3 regions of the Paenibacillus sp. JT22N15 genome follow, and region 3 is predicted to be linked to each of the others. Evidence: riboswitches for the same ligand, from Rfam matches in the RefSeq annotation. Region 3 holds a riboswitch; each other region holds the start of a gene.
The links. A riboswitch is a leader RNA that binds a small molecule or an ion and turns the genes downstream of it on or off. The one in region 3 is predicted to bind cyclic di-AMP.

Region 1: it holds a riboswitch for cyclic di-AMP, as region 3 does, so the genes downstream of both, kdpF (K(+)-transporting ATPase subunit F) here and AC50X8_RS29220 (C40 family peptidase) in region 3, are expected to answer to the same signal.
Region 2: it holds a riboswitch for cyclic di-AMP, as region 3 does, so the genes downstream of both, AC50X8_RS28425 (resuscitation-promoting factor) here and AC50X8_RS29220 (C40 family peptidase) in region 3, are expected to answer to the same signal.

The regions. Positions count from the first base shown of each region.
Region 1 covers NZ_JBXENV010000009.1:261,377-265,614, reverse strand. The annotation lists gene AC50X8_RS19455 (response regulator) at 1-307, opposite strand, end outside; cyclic di-AMP (ydaO/yuaA leader) riboswitch at 882-1,082, shown strand; cyclic di-AMP (ydaO/yuaA leader) riboswitch at 1,191-1,380, shown strand; gene kdpF (K(+)-transporting ATPase subunit F) at 1,636-1,713, shown strand; gene kdpA (potassium-transporting ATPase subunit KdpA) at 1,754-3,433, shown strand; gene kdpB (potassium-transporting ATPase subunit KdpB) at 3,456-4,238, shown strand, end outside.
Region 2 covers NZ_JBXENV010000019.1:9,982-14,219, reverse strand. The annotation lists gene rnmV (ribonuclease M5) at 1-480, opposite strand, end outside; gene AC50X8_RS28425 (resuscitation-promoting factor) at 813-1,958, opposite strand; cyclic di-AMP (ydaO/yuaA leader) riboswitch at 2,204-2,411, opposite strand; gene AC50X8_RS28420 (TatD family hydrolase) at 2,596-3,369, opposite strand; gene AC50X8_RS28415 (HD domain-containing protein) at 3,486-4,238, opposite strand, start outside.
Region 3 covers NZ_JBXENV010000020.1:76,592-80,829, reverse strand. The annotation lists gene AC50X8_RS29230 (GNAT family N-acetyltransferase) at 28-558, opposite strand; gene AC50X8_RS29225 (FAD-binding domain-containing protein) at 558-1,649, opposite strand; gene AC50X8_RS29220 (C40 family peptidase) at 1,737-2,207, opposite strand; cyclic di-AMP (ydaO/yuaA leader) riboswitch at 2,209-2,380, opposite strand; gene AC50X8_RS29215 (hypothetical protein) at 2,810-3,625, opposite strand; gene AC50X8_RS29210 (M1 family metallopeptidase) at 3,641-4,238, opposite strand, start outside.

The sequences.
Region 1 (4,238 bases), on a different contig from region 3:
TATACTCATCCACCTGCAAGCCGATCGCCTGCTTCGCATATTCAAATTCATCATAGCCGGAAAAAATAACGATGCGCGTCAGCGGATACGTCTTCCTCGTCCATTCCGCCAGCTCCAAGCCGTTCATATACGGCATGCTAATATCCGTCGCTACGATGTCCGGTTCCAGACGCTCAATCAGCTCCATCGCTTCCCTGCCGTTCGCCGCCGTATCTACAATTTCAAAGCCATGGCGCTCCCATGCAATTTCGTGCAGCAGCCCGCTGCGCGTCTCTTCTTCATCATCTACCAGCAGCACTTTATACATCGTTCATCCCCCCGCTATTTAAATACGCGGCCGAGCAGCCGCAAACACCTGATTCTGTCAGCATGCTATTTATCATATTCGTTTCCTTGTTTTCTGGAAAGAGGGGGTGCTTTGAGTAAACAAGCGTAAACGGCTGAAGCCGTCCTTTGGCGGCAAAGCTACCGTTTCGCGATGAAATATAGAGAAAGGAAGAAAAAAATCATATGCTTTCCTATATTTTAAAGAAATCGCGAGATAAATCGACCTTGCTAAAGATAAATCTCGTTGTAAGCGTTTAAAATCAAGCTAATCTGCTGCATTCGCTCTCTTTTGCGGCGTAAGCTTCCTTTACAGCAATCGCGGCGGGGGAGTATGATTCATAGCATGCATGAACCTTTTTTTGAAATATAAGCATTTATAAGTTTTGCACTTATAAATAGGCTTATATTTCTCGGACTGAAACGCGCTGCGCCGCCAAAGGAAGGCGATAGCCGTTTCACCTTGAAATATAGGAAAGTATATGTTTTCGTTATCCTTTCTCTATATTTCTAAGGGCAAAGCTCTTCGCTCGTCCCAGAAGGACGACGTAGTCGTTTTTGCTTGATCGCTGAGTCTTCGCATATTAGGCGAAGAGCGGGGGAACCAAACGCACTGCAGCCATCCGATGTGAGAGTCGGAAGCTGGCAGCGCAGGGGTGAATCGTTTGCAGGAGTGTCATGAAACTCCAGGCAAATGTAGGGCGACTCTCACCGCCCGAATCCGACAGCTAACCTCGTAAGCGCAGGTGTAGAGAGGAATGGTGAACGATTGTGACCTTGTAAATCAGGCCACAGAGCGTCATACGCCTCTGTGGTTTTTTGTTGTCTTTTTTTCGAAAATAGCACTCGCAACATCGGCAGGCATTTTGTTTCAAACGCTGAGTTCTGCACTGCCGCAGAAACGGGGGAACCATCGACGGCTCTCTGTCGTTGTCCAATGGACGATGGCAGGGAGCGTCACGGGGTGAATCGCAAGGGCACGATAAGTGCCAAGCGTAGGGCGTCTCTCGCGCCCGAATCCGACAGCTAACCTCGCAAGCGTCAACGGGAGAGGCCACACTTACACTTATCGCAGGCGAATCAGGGGCGTATGATGCCCGGATGAAGGAAGCTGCGGGTGAAGAGTCCTCTTTGCCCAAGGCTTCTTTTTTGTTGCCTTTTTTTCCAAAATGACTAGGGATAAAACGAAATAAGGAGCGATGCAGCTATGCTGGATATCGGAATGGCTTTGACCTTAATCGCAGCTTTCGGGCTGATTGCCGGATTTATACGCTGGTGCGATCGGTCCATTAGCGAAACGGAGGAACGGGGATGATTGTCATATTGCTCGTTACAGGAGCTTTGCTGGTGTATCTCGTCTACGCCTTGCTCCATCCGGAAAAATTTTAGCTCATAACATTTCATCATTTATAGCAAGGGAGGAACAGCTGTGGACGTCTTGCAAATGGCGGTAGTCGTCGGCATGATCATGCTGATCGCAAAGCCACTTGGGCATTATTTATATTCCGTGTTTTCAAACGTTCCGAACCGTACCGACAAGCTGTTCGGACGAATCGAAGCGATCATTTATGCAGTAATCGGGCTCAAAAATCGCCAAGGCATGAGCTGGAAAAGATATGCGCTCAGCTTTATTACACTCAATTTCGTGCTCGTAGCTGTCAGCTATGTACTGCTGAGGGTGCAAAGCGGTCTGCCGCTTAACCCGAATGGAATCGGCGGCATGGAGCCGACACTCGTCCTAAATACGGTCATCAGCTTTATGACCAATACGAATCTCCAGCATTACAGCGGCGAATCAGGGCTGACGTATTTTGCGCAAATGGCCGTCATTACGATGATGATGTTTACGTCCGCCGCTACCGGCTTTTCCGTTGCTGTCGCCTTCGTGCGCGGCATTACGAGCAAAGGCGGAACGCTCGGCAACTTTTTCGAGGATTTCGTCAAAGCACATACGCGGATTTTCTTCCCGCTCGCTATTATCATTACGCTGCTGCTTGTGGCGCTGCAAGTGCCGCAAACGCTTAGCCCTACCTTGACCGTTACGACACTCGAGGGCGCGGTTCAGCATATCGCCATCGGGCCAGTCGCCTCGCTGGAGTCGATTAAGCATCTTGGCACGAATGGCGGCGGTTTTTTCGGAGTCAACTCCGCCCATCCGTTCGAAAATCCCAACCCGCTGACGAATGTCATTGAGATTTTGTCCATGTGGGCACTGCCTGCCGCGCTGCCCTTCATGTATGGCCGGTTTGCGAAAAGCAGCAAGCAGGGCTGGGTTATTTTTTCGGCGATGATGGCGCTGTTTCTGATCTTTCTTACGATTTCCTATACGGCTGAAAAAAGCGGCAACCCGCTGATCGCCACACTCGGCATCGACGCTTCGCAAGGCAGCATGGAGGGCAAGGAGGTTCGCTTCGGCATCGCCCAGTCCGCGCTGTTCACGACGGTGACGACGGCGGCCACGACCGGCTCGGTCAATTCGATGCACGATACGCTCACTCCGCTTGGCGGGCTCGTTCCCCTTGCCCAAATGATGCTGAACGTCGTCTTCGGCGGCAAAGGCGTCGGGCTCGTCAATATGCTGATGTATGCGATGCTGACGGTGTTCATCTGCGGGCTGATGGTCGGACGGACACCAGAATTTCTCGGACGAAAAATAGAGCCGCGCGAAATGAAGCTCATTGCCATTGCCATTCTCGTGCATCCGTTTATTATTCTCGCGCCAACGGCAGCGGCTTTTCTAACCGACCTGGGGCAAGGCGCTATATCCAATTCGGGCTTTCATGGCATTACGCAGGTGCTTTATGAATATACGTCCTCGGCCGCCAACAACGGCTCCGGGTTTGAGGGGCTGGCCGACAATACGCCGTTCTGGAATATAACGACCGGGCTCGTGATGTTTTTCGGCCGATATATGTCGATGATTGCGCTGCTTGCTGTAGCCGGATCACTCAGCCGCAAGCAGTGGGTGCCGGAGACGATTGGCACGTTCCGAACGGACAATTCGCTGTTTGCCGTTATGCTGATGGGCGTCGTTATTTTGATCGGCGCGCTCACGTTTCTGCCCGTCATTGTCACAGGGCCAATTGCCGAGTTTTTAACGATCCGTTAAAGGGAAATGAGGGGTAAGCGTTATGAATGACCAACGTGCTAAAAAACTGTTCACCGGACCGCTCGTGACCGAGGCGCTAAAGATGAGCCTCCTCAAGCTGAATCCGGTCCATATGATGAAAAATCCAGTCATGTTCGTTGTCGAGATTGGAACGCTGATCGTTCTGCTCATGACCCTATTTCCAGGGTACTTCGACTCGCAGGATCGCATCGGCTTCAACTTGACTGTTTTTATTATTTTGCTCTTTACGGTACTGTTCGCGAACTTTGCCGAAGCTTTAGCCGAAGGCCGCGGGAAAGCACAGGCTGGCTCGCTGAAAAAAACGAAGCAGGAAATTATGGCGAATAAGCTGCTGGGCGACAGCATTCAAATCGTCCCTTCTACGGAGCTGCGCAAAGGGGATATCGTTATCGTCTCGCAAGGGGAAATGATTCCCGGCGACGGCGAGGTCATTGAAGGCCTCGCTTCCGTCGATGAATCGGCTATTACCGGCGAATCGGCACCCGTCATCAAGGAGGCGGGCGGCGACTTCAACTCCGTGACGGGCGGAACGCGGGTCATCAGCGACCGCATCAAAATGCGAATCACGAGCGAGCCCGGTGAAACGTTCATCGACCGGATGATCGCGCTCGTCGAAGGCGCGAAGCGGCAGAAAACACCGAATGAAATTGCCCTGAACACGCTGCTGATAAGCCTGACGATTATTTTCCTCATCGTCGTCGTCACGCTTGGCCCGATTGTCGCTTATGTGGACGTCAATTTGGAAATTCCCGTGCTCATCGCGCTGCTCGTCTGCCTCATTCCG
Region 2 (4,238 bases), on a different contig from region 3:
CGTGCAGCGCTTGTAGAACTGCTTCCCGTTCGCATAGCCGATCCCCAGCAGCTTGCCCATAACCAGCCGCCGCTTTGCCGCTTCTTCATGCACAATTAAGCCAGCTGCCATCAGATCGTCCCATGTAATGGCCCCGACGCTCTCAGCCGTTTCTGTACGCAGCTCCGAGAGCGCCTGCCTAATCGCATCAGGCGCCGCATTCTCAATGCCGATATCCCCTTTATAGGAGGCCAGCTCCTGCGGTAAAAAAGCATGCTTGCAGCCCGGCACGCGCTGAGCGACAATTTTACGAATACGCTCTCCCGCATGATCCGGATCTGTAAATATAATAACGCCACGGCGCTCCTGTGCCAGCGCGATGCGCCGCAGCACATCCTCGCCAATGGCCGATCCATTCGTCTCAATCGTATCGGCTTCAACGGCCCGCTTAATCGCTACCGTATCCTCTTTGCCTTCTACTACAATCATTTCCTTGATCACATCGAACAATCCTTTCACAAAGGGAAACTTATCTTGGATATTCGTTCAAGCGTAAACGGCTGTCGCCGTCCTTTGGCGGCAAAGCTGCCGTTTCGCGGTGAAATATAAGCTGATTATAAACGTGAAACTTATCAATCTTATATTTCAGAAAAAATGGGCGATTGCTGCAACAACAACCCGCTCATTCACGTCTGTTTTATTATAACCCCAATTGGCCATTCAAGCGAATCTGACGCAAACAAAAAGAAGAGGCAAGGCCTCTTCCGCATCCTGTCATATTTAGCTTATGATTGCGATAAACTAGAGCACAATCCATAAAGAACTGCCACTAATTAGCTAAGCGATGGCTTGTTAGGACCAATCACATAAACGGTAAATCCTTTTTTCTTACCAAATTTATTAGCTTGCTTCTCACTGTCAAAATAAACATCGATCTTATTGCCCTTGATCGCACTTCCGGTATCTTCAGCACGGCGGAAACCAATGCCCTCGATATACACCCACCAACCGAGTGGAATGATATCCGGGTCAACGGCAATTGTCCGTCCTTCCGATACTTTAGCGCCAGAGGCCGTAATTCCGTAGTCCGGGTGCCCTTCGCTCTTGCCCGTTGATGCTAAGCCAGCTGAATAGGCCGTCAATGTGACGTTGCTGAGCACTTTTTTGGATGTGAGCGTTGTGCCGTCTACCGTTACATTGTTGCTGGTTGTCGCTGTCGACAGCACAGTAACTTTAGGCTCCGGCTTTTTCGTACCGACTGCAACGACCTGATTGACCGCAACCGTTTCGACTACCTTGTCTACCACTTTCTTGGAGACAAGTACGCCATCTTCAAACTGCTTCTCAATTTTGATCGTTACGACGCCTTCTTTGCCCGTCTGCACAACCTTCTCCTTGCCTACTTCCAGGTTCGGATCTTCCTTCTTCACAATGGTGAACGGTGTTGTGCTGGACGACTTGCCTAGCTTCGTATCGACGCGAATGACTGTTACGGTCATATCCGCGCTGACGCCCGAGCCAAGCGAAGGTAATACTTTATCATCATCTTCAACAGGAATATTTAATTTCTTTATCGCTGCCTGCACGGTTTTCTCTGTCGTGTACACCGTTGATGTTTTGCCATCAGCTTTTACAAGTAGCGGTACCGCATGCTTAATTTCAAAGCGGTCCCCATCCTTTACTGCCGTATTCAGAGGTACAGATACCTCGTCATGCGGGCCAATTGTAATAGCTTGTTCATCCAGTAGGCGTTGCAGGACCCATTGTTTCGTTGAAACAACGGTTTCTTGTCCATTCACTACTACGGATACGCTTTTGTCAGCCGATCCGTACAACAACACCAAAAACATGAAAGTCATAGCGATTGAGATCGTAGTACTCAAAAGAATCAAACGCAAGTTTTCACGCTTCCATCGCAATGCGAAAGACATGCTGGATGATCGTTTCCCATGGGTCTCACTTGCTTGAATAATGCCCACTTCATCGGTCCTCCTTCATAGCCCCGCCGTCGAATTACGCATGATACCATTGACGCGACTATAGTATATTGGCGTGCTTCTAGCACGCTCCAGTATATTTCCTCTGCAACCTCCTAGATTTACCCTATGACGACGGTTTACCCAATATTCAAAAATAAAAAGAAAGCCCGTCGACAGAGGATCTGTTTCGTGGCTTCCCGGGAACGTCAAAATAGACTATTCAGGAATGGTGGATGCACGAGGTTGATCACTCTCTATAAACGCTTACGAGGTTAGCTGTCGGGTTCGGGCAAGAGAGCTGCCCTATCGTCGGAAGAATGCTCATGGCAATCCCCGCCAAATTCACCCCTAGAAGAAATTCAGGTGCGCGTGCAATGTGATCCGCAAATTCCTCACAGCATCGTGCATGGTTCCCCCGCTCTCCAAAGTTCGAAGATTAAGCGCAAACTGGAAATCCAATACAAAAATTTAAAGCTCTGAAATGAATCATACCTTCATCGGAGCCTAATTGTAAAGATCAGATAAAAACCGATTTAAGCGAAATTTTAGGATATTTACGGAAAAGAGAGTCTATTTCAGCATGAAAAATTAGTTTTATCGCCGTAAAGGTCACTTATTCTCGTTTTTATAGCCGTTTTTACACAATTCCGAAACATTTTTTACCGTTTTCGGTCGTTAAATTGGCGATTTCGGCCACCGATTTTCCTAATATTTCTGCTGCGGCTTCCGCAACGAGCGACACATAAGACGTCTCATTTCGTTTCCCTCGGAATGGATGAGGGGTCAAATATGGGGCATCCGTTTCGATCAAAATTCGGTCACTCGGAACCATCGCAAGCACCTCTTTTGGCACCCTTGCATTTTTGAATGTAAGCGGTCCCCCGAACGATATATAGAAGTTCATATCGAGGCATTTTTGAGCCGTTTCTGGACTGCCGGAAAAGCAATGCATAATGCCGCCAACCTCAGAAGCATTTTCCTCCTTCAGCAGCTTGACAATATCCTCATGGGCATCGCGATTATGAATAATAATTGGTTTTTTCAACTTCTTGGCTAAGCGAATTTGCTCGCGAAATACGCGATGCTGGACGTCTTTTGGGGACGTATCCCAATGGTAATCCAGTCCGATTTCGCCAATGGCTACCACTTTAGGATGAGAGCAAAGCTCTTCAATCCATCCCAGATCCTCCGGCAGCATATCGATGCTGTCAACGGGGTGCCAGCCAACTGCTGCATATATAAAATCATATTTTTCTGCCAGCGCAAGTGTTGTTGGAATCGTTTCCCGATTGAATCCAATATTAACCATTAAATCCACCCCTGCCGCACGCGCTCTTTCGATAACAGCTTCGCGGTCTTCGTCAAAATGCGGGGAGTCCAAATGGGTGTGTGTGTCGAATAAAGAAATCATAATTGAGCAAGCTCCTTCTATATTATAGTCTATGGTGAAACGGTCGAAAGCCGTCCTTTGGCGGCGCGTTTCAGTCCGAGAAATATAGAGAAAGTATGGCAAAATCATATACTTTCCTATATTTTAAATAACATTCGTACTTTATCGCTTAATTGATCAGCGGCAGCGCGCAGCTTCTCTTCCGGATAATACAAATGGGACTGGCCCTGATGAAGTCCAGTAATGGAACGAATGATGTCAGATTTCGTGGAAATTTCACTGACAGCCTCGTAGCTATCCATTAACAAAATCGGCGTCTTTTCTTCTTTTCCGCCTTTTTTCGTATCAGGCTGATACACATCATACGGTTGATCAAATGGAAAATCAATTTCCATATGGTAATCCGGGTTCAACCCGATCGCTGCAAATTGTTGTCTTACTTCATTAAAGAGGCCAATATCCGGTTTATCCAACATGATGTATTTATAGAGGCGACGCGTCAAAAAACGATCACATAGCTCCGCCAGCAGTTCATCGCCTTCGTCGCTCCATTCTATAAAGGCTGTCTGCAAATACGCCTCATCCAGCTTCAAATATTGTTTAACCCCAATTGTCCCGTCAAGCAGCCGTTTCAGCGGCTCCGGCATCCAACCAAATGTGTACCCACCCTCATAAAGCTCCTTCGCTCTGCGAAATATTTGTCTAAGGATGATTTCCGAGCTTCTCGTAACCGGATGGAAATAAATTTGCCAATACATTTGATAGCGGGACATCAAATAATGCTCTACGGCGTGCATGCCGCTTTCTTTAACAACAATCCTTCCATTAATAGGACGGAGCACACGCAGAATACGCTCCAGATCAAAGTTGCCATAATTGACCCCTGTGAA
Region 3 (4,238 bases):
AAAGGAAGAGGAGGGGGGAGAGAGACGCTAGGCTTCTTCCCCTCCTCCGTAAACCATGCAATGAAATTCCGCCGCGCCTTGCGGTGTCGGGCGGATATACGTGTCGGTAATGCGGAAGCCTGCCTTCTCGTATACGCGAATAGCGCGTGCATTCCAGGTCAGCACCTCCAAATCCAGCTCGCTGTTTGGAGCGCGGCGGCGAGCCTCCTCTACCAGCAGCGCAACAAAGGCGGTGCCTGAGCCCCTGCTGCAAAGCTGTGGGTGAAGACCCAATCCAAGCCGCAGCACTTCATCCCCCAGCGGGAAAAACTGTGCAAAACCAGCGAGCTCCCCGCGGTTGTCTAAAATAGCCGCATATTGCCTCTGGCGCAGCTCGGGATCACCGAACTCCATTTGGGCTTGCTCCATAACCTCCCATGCGGGCCATTGATAGATGCCGTAAGGCGGCTCATACCGCCAATCGCACAGCTGGCGGGCATGGGATGCATCCATTGCGGCAACCTTCCAGCCAAATGGCGGCTGGGCGCCAGCAGGTGCAGCATTTGCTTTTGTCATCATTATACAATCTCCTTATAAACCTCAATCGCGCGGGCGCGTGAAGCTTTCAAATCAACGATGGCATGCGGCTGCGGCAGGTGGATTCGCTTATCAGGCAGATGGGCAAGCTCCGGCAGCCAGCGTCTAATGTAAGTGCCGCCCGGATCATGTGTTGCGGACTGCGTAGCCGGATTCATAATGCGAAAATATGGCGCGGCGTCGTAGCCGAGTGACGAGCTCCAAAGCCAGCCGCCTCGGTTCAGTGTATGATCATAATCGGCGAGCTGGCGGCGGAAATACTGCTCGCCCAACGTAAATGGGCATAACAGATTTTTCGTCAAAAACATGGCGGTAACCATCCGCAGCCGATTCGGCATTTCCCCCGTTTCATTTAGCTGCTTCATAGCGGCGTCAATAACAGGAATGCCCGTTTTTCCTTCGCTCCATGCCTCGAAATGCTGATCGCTCAGCGAAGATAAATCAAACTTCTGCTCATAGCGGTAGAAGTCCTCATTGTATTTTCCTTGATATAGAAAAAAATCCCGCCATGCCAGCTGTCTAATCCACGCCTCGGCTCCAAACTGCTGCTGCGCCGCTTCGTAGGCTTGCCGTGCTGACAGCGCTCCCGTATTCAAATAACGCGCCAAATGGCTCGTCTGGTCGTCCGCAAACTGGTCGCGGCCGCCTTCATAGCCAGACAGGCGTTGATTTAGAAATTGCTCCAGCACCTCGGCTGCATGGCTCGCGTGGGATTGGCCGCGCCCGGCTGAGTCATCTATCTGCTGAAAGGCTGCCGCAGCCAGATGCTCCCGCGGAAGACTGAAGCGCTCTGCCATGCTGGCATCTATATTTTTCAGCGTATTAAGCTGCTGCAGTGTTGTCTCGCCCGCAGGGGAATAGTGGCTCTGCATAAAGGCTTGCCACATGCGGTAAAACGGCGTAAATACCTTGTAAGGCTCACTGCGCCGAGAAAACGTATGGAGCTCCTCCAAATCGGCCAGCGGCGCATCGTCGAGCGTCATCCAGCGGCGTCCCGCTGCGCGTACAACCTGCTGCATACCGTGGTCGCGTGCCCTTGCATAAGGCGTTGCCAGAAAACAGCAAAGCCGCAAGCTATTTGTCCGAAGACAAACAACTGCGGCTTTGCTGATTGAGACAGCAGCTTTTCGTTATGTAAGCGAAAAAAGCGTGGCCTGGCTCTATTGCTCGCTTGCGTACTTGTCGTAAGCGTCTTGGCTCATAACGCGTGTAGCTGATACGTAACGATCAGCATAATAAGACTCGCTAAGTTTGCTAATAATAACGCCTCTGCTCGAGGAAGCATGTGCAAACTTTCCATCGCCTACGTAAATACCAACGTGGGAGATGCCTTTGCCGCTCGTGTTGAAGAATACGAGATCGCCAGCGATCAGGTCACTCTTCTTCACTTCACTGCCATCGTTCGATTGGGCTTGGGAAGTACGGGAAAGATCGATGCCCATTTTGTCGAAAACATACTTCGTAAAACCGGAGCAGTCGAAGCCTTTCGTAGTCGTTCCGCCGCTTTGGTACGGTGTGCCGATCAGATCAGCGATAACACCATCCATCTTCGAACTCGCGAACACGCTGCCTGCTTGGAAAGCAAGCATTAATACAAGACCAACGAGTAGTGCAGTAACCTTCTTCAAAATTTGAAACTCCTTCCGGTGCCGACGAGGTTAGCTGTGGGGTTCGGTTGTGAAGGTTCCCTATGATTTCCAAGACACTTGAATCAAGCCGTCCAAGCATCGAAATCAATTCACCCAAAGTGGTTCCCCCGTATTTCTATACCTTTGCGGTATAAAAAATTAGGCTGGTTTAATTTTGCTCTGCGCTAATAATTCGTTTTTTTCATGTGATTTCCTTCTATATGAATGAATTTCTAATAATTCTCATGTAACCTTTTGGCTCAATTTTGCGTTAAAACAAGTTTCTTGCCTAATAAATGTTCGATCTATCGCCGTTCTTGGGCAAAAAAACATTTTGTCAGTTTATATGAGAAATAGGCAGCTAATATGCTATGAATCGTGTGAATAGGCAAGAATTATAGCGTAAAATGAAGATTTAGAGAGTTTGAGCTAGGTCGCCATATAGGCTGGGAAGTAAATGGAGGCTTTACCTGCAGGTGCAGGATAACGGCAAAAAACCGATTTCGGCCTTTTGGCCGCAATCGGTTTTTTTATGAGAAGGGCTTTAGAAAAATGAGAATACTAAATGAGAATTAGGTGGGGTTGCCCTCATTTTTCTAAGGGTCTCAGCTCTGCTTTGATTGCAGGCAATCGTATTGGGCAGCGAGCGTCCATACTTTTAACAAGGTGCGCAGCAGATGATAGGCTTGATGCATGATGAGTGCCAGCATGCCTGCCCAAGCATAGGAAAGCCCAGACACAGCGAGCGAAGCGGCAACAGCCAGCAGCCACATCAGCAGAGAGAGGCCGGCATAAGGGAAAAGATTTCGGAGCGCATGGCTGAGCCAGCGCAAGGAGCCCGTGCCGGAGGCGGCGCCGAACTGCATAGCGAGCAGCAGCAGGTGAACGAGGAAGCTCCATAGCAGCCAGCCGCCAAAGCCCGGCAGCGTGCCTTGCAGCAGCTCGCCCAGCGAATGGCCCTCCATAAGCAGCTTGAAGGCGCGAGGCAGCAGGAACCAGCCGGGTGCGAAAATAAGCAGCGTGCGCAGCCAATAGAGCAGCGTCACGGGCTTCCAAGCTTTGCGAATGCCTTGAAGAAACTGTGTTTCACCTGTTTCGCCCATATGATGCAGCGAGTAGAGCAGCCCCGCATTGAACAGCGGCGTCAGCAGCATGCGGGCAGCGAACAAGCCGCCCAGAAGCCACAAATAAGGATTGATCAAATCCGTCTTCGTCAATTGAAACTGGGCCTCGCTGAAGAACAGCGACACGGCCGAGTCAGACGGATGCTGGAGCGGAAAGCGCCGCAGCAGCGGCAGTACAGTCATATCAACAAAACGGTAAAGGAAAAGTCCCCATAATAGCTGGTAAAGGAATAACAGAATGACGATATAGAAATGGCGGATAGCGAGCCGCCAGCCTTGCTTCATATGCTGCTTCATTTTTCAACCTCCTCTCTACCAGCCTACGGATCCGAGCAAGCCTTCGATGAGCTTCGTCAGGCCGAGGCTCCATCGAATGCGCGACTGCTCGGGCACTTCTGCGCGCATAAAATTGTTAATATGCTTGTTGTCCAGCACATTGCTGTTTTTCGGGTCAACCGCCACCCAGGCGAGCGGAGCAGCGTGCACAACCTTGTACTGGATATGCGACTCGGCGGCATCCCATGTTTTCGAAATCTTTTCGCCATCGGTAAAGGAGAATACGAGCGGGATTGGCCCATTTTGCCCGCCATTGCGCTTAATCAGCACGGTAGACTCGTACTCCGTTTGGCCATCCTGCTCCACTTCATTCACTCGAATAGCCTCTACTGAAAAATCCGCCATCAGGCTGCCGTATACATACTGGTGGAAATAGTCCTGCCATTTTTCCTTCGTAATCTGCTCAACGACACGCTGGAAATCAGACGTGGTTGGATGCTTGAATTTGTATTTTTGAAAATATGTGCGCATAATTTTTGACATCGTCTTTGCTCCAACCTGCTTCTCAATGCCGACCAGCACAAGCTTGGCGCGCATGTATACATTTTCCGCGTACTCATCGCTGTTGTGATAA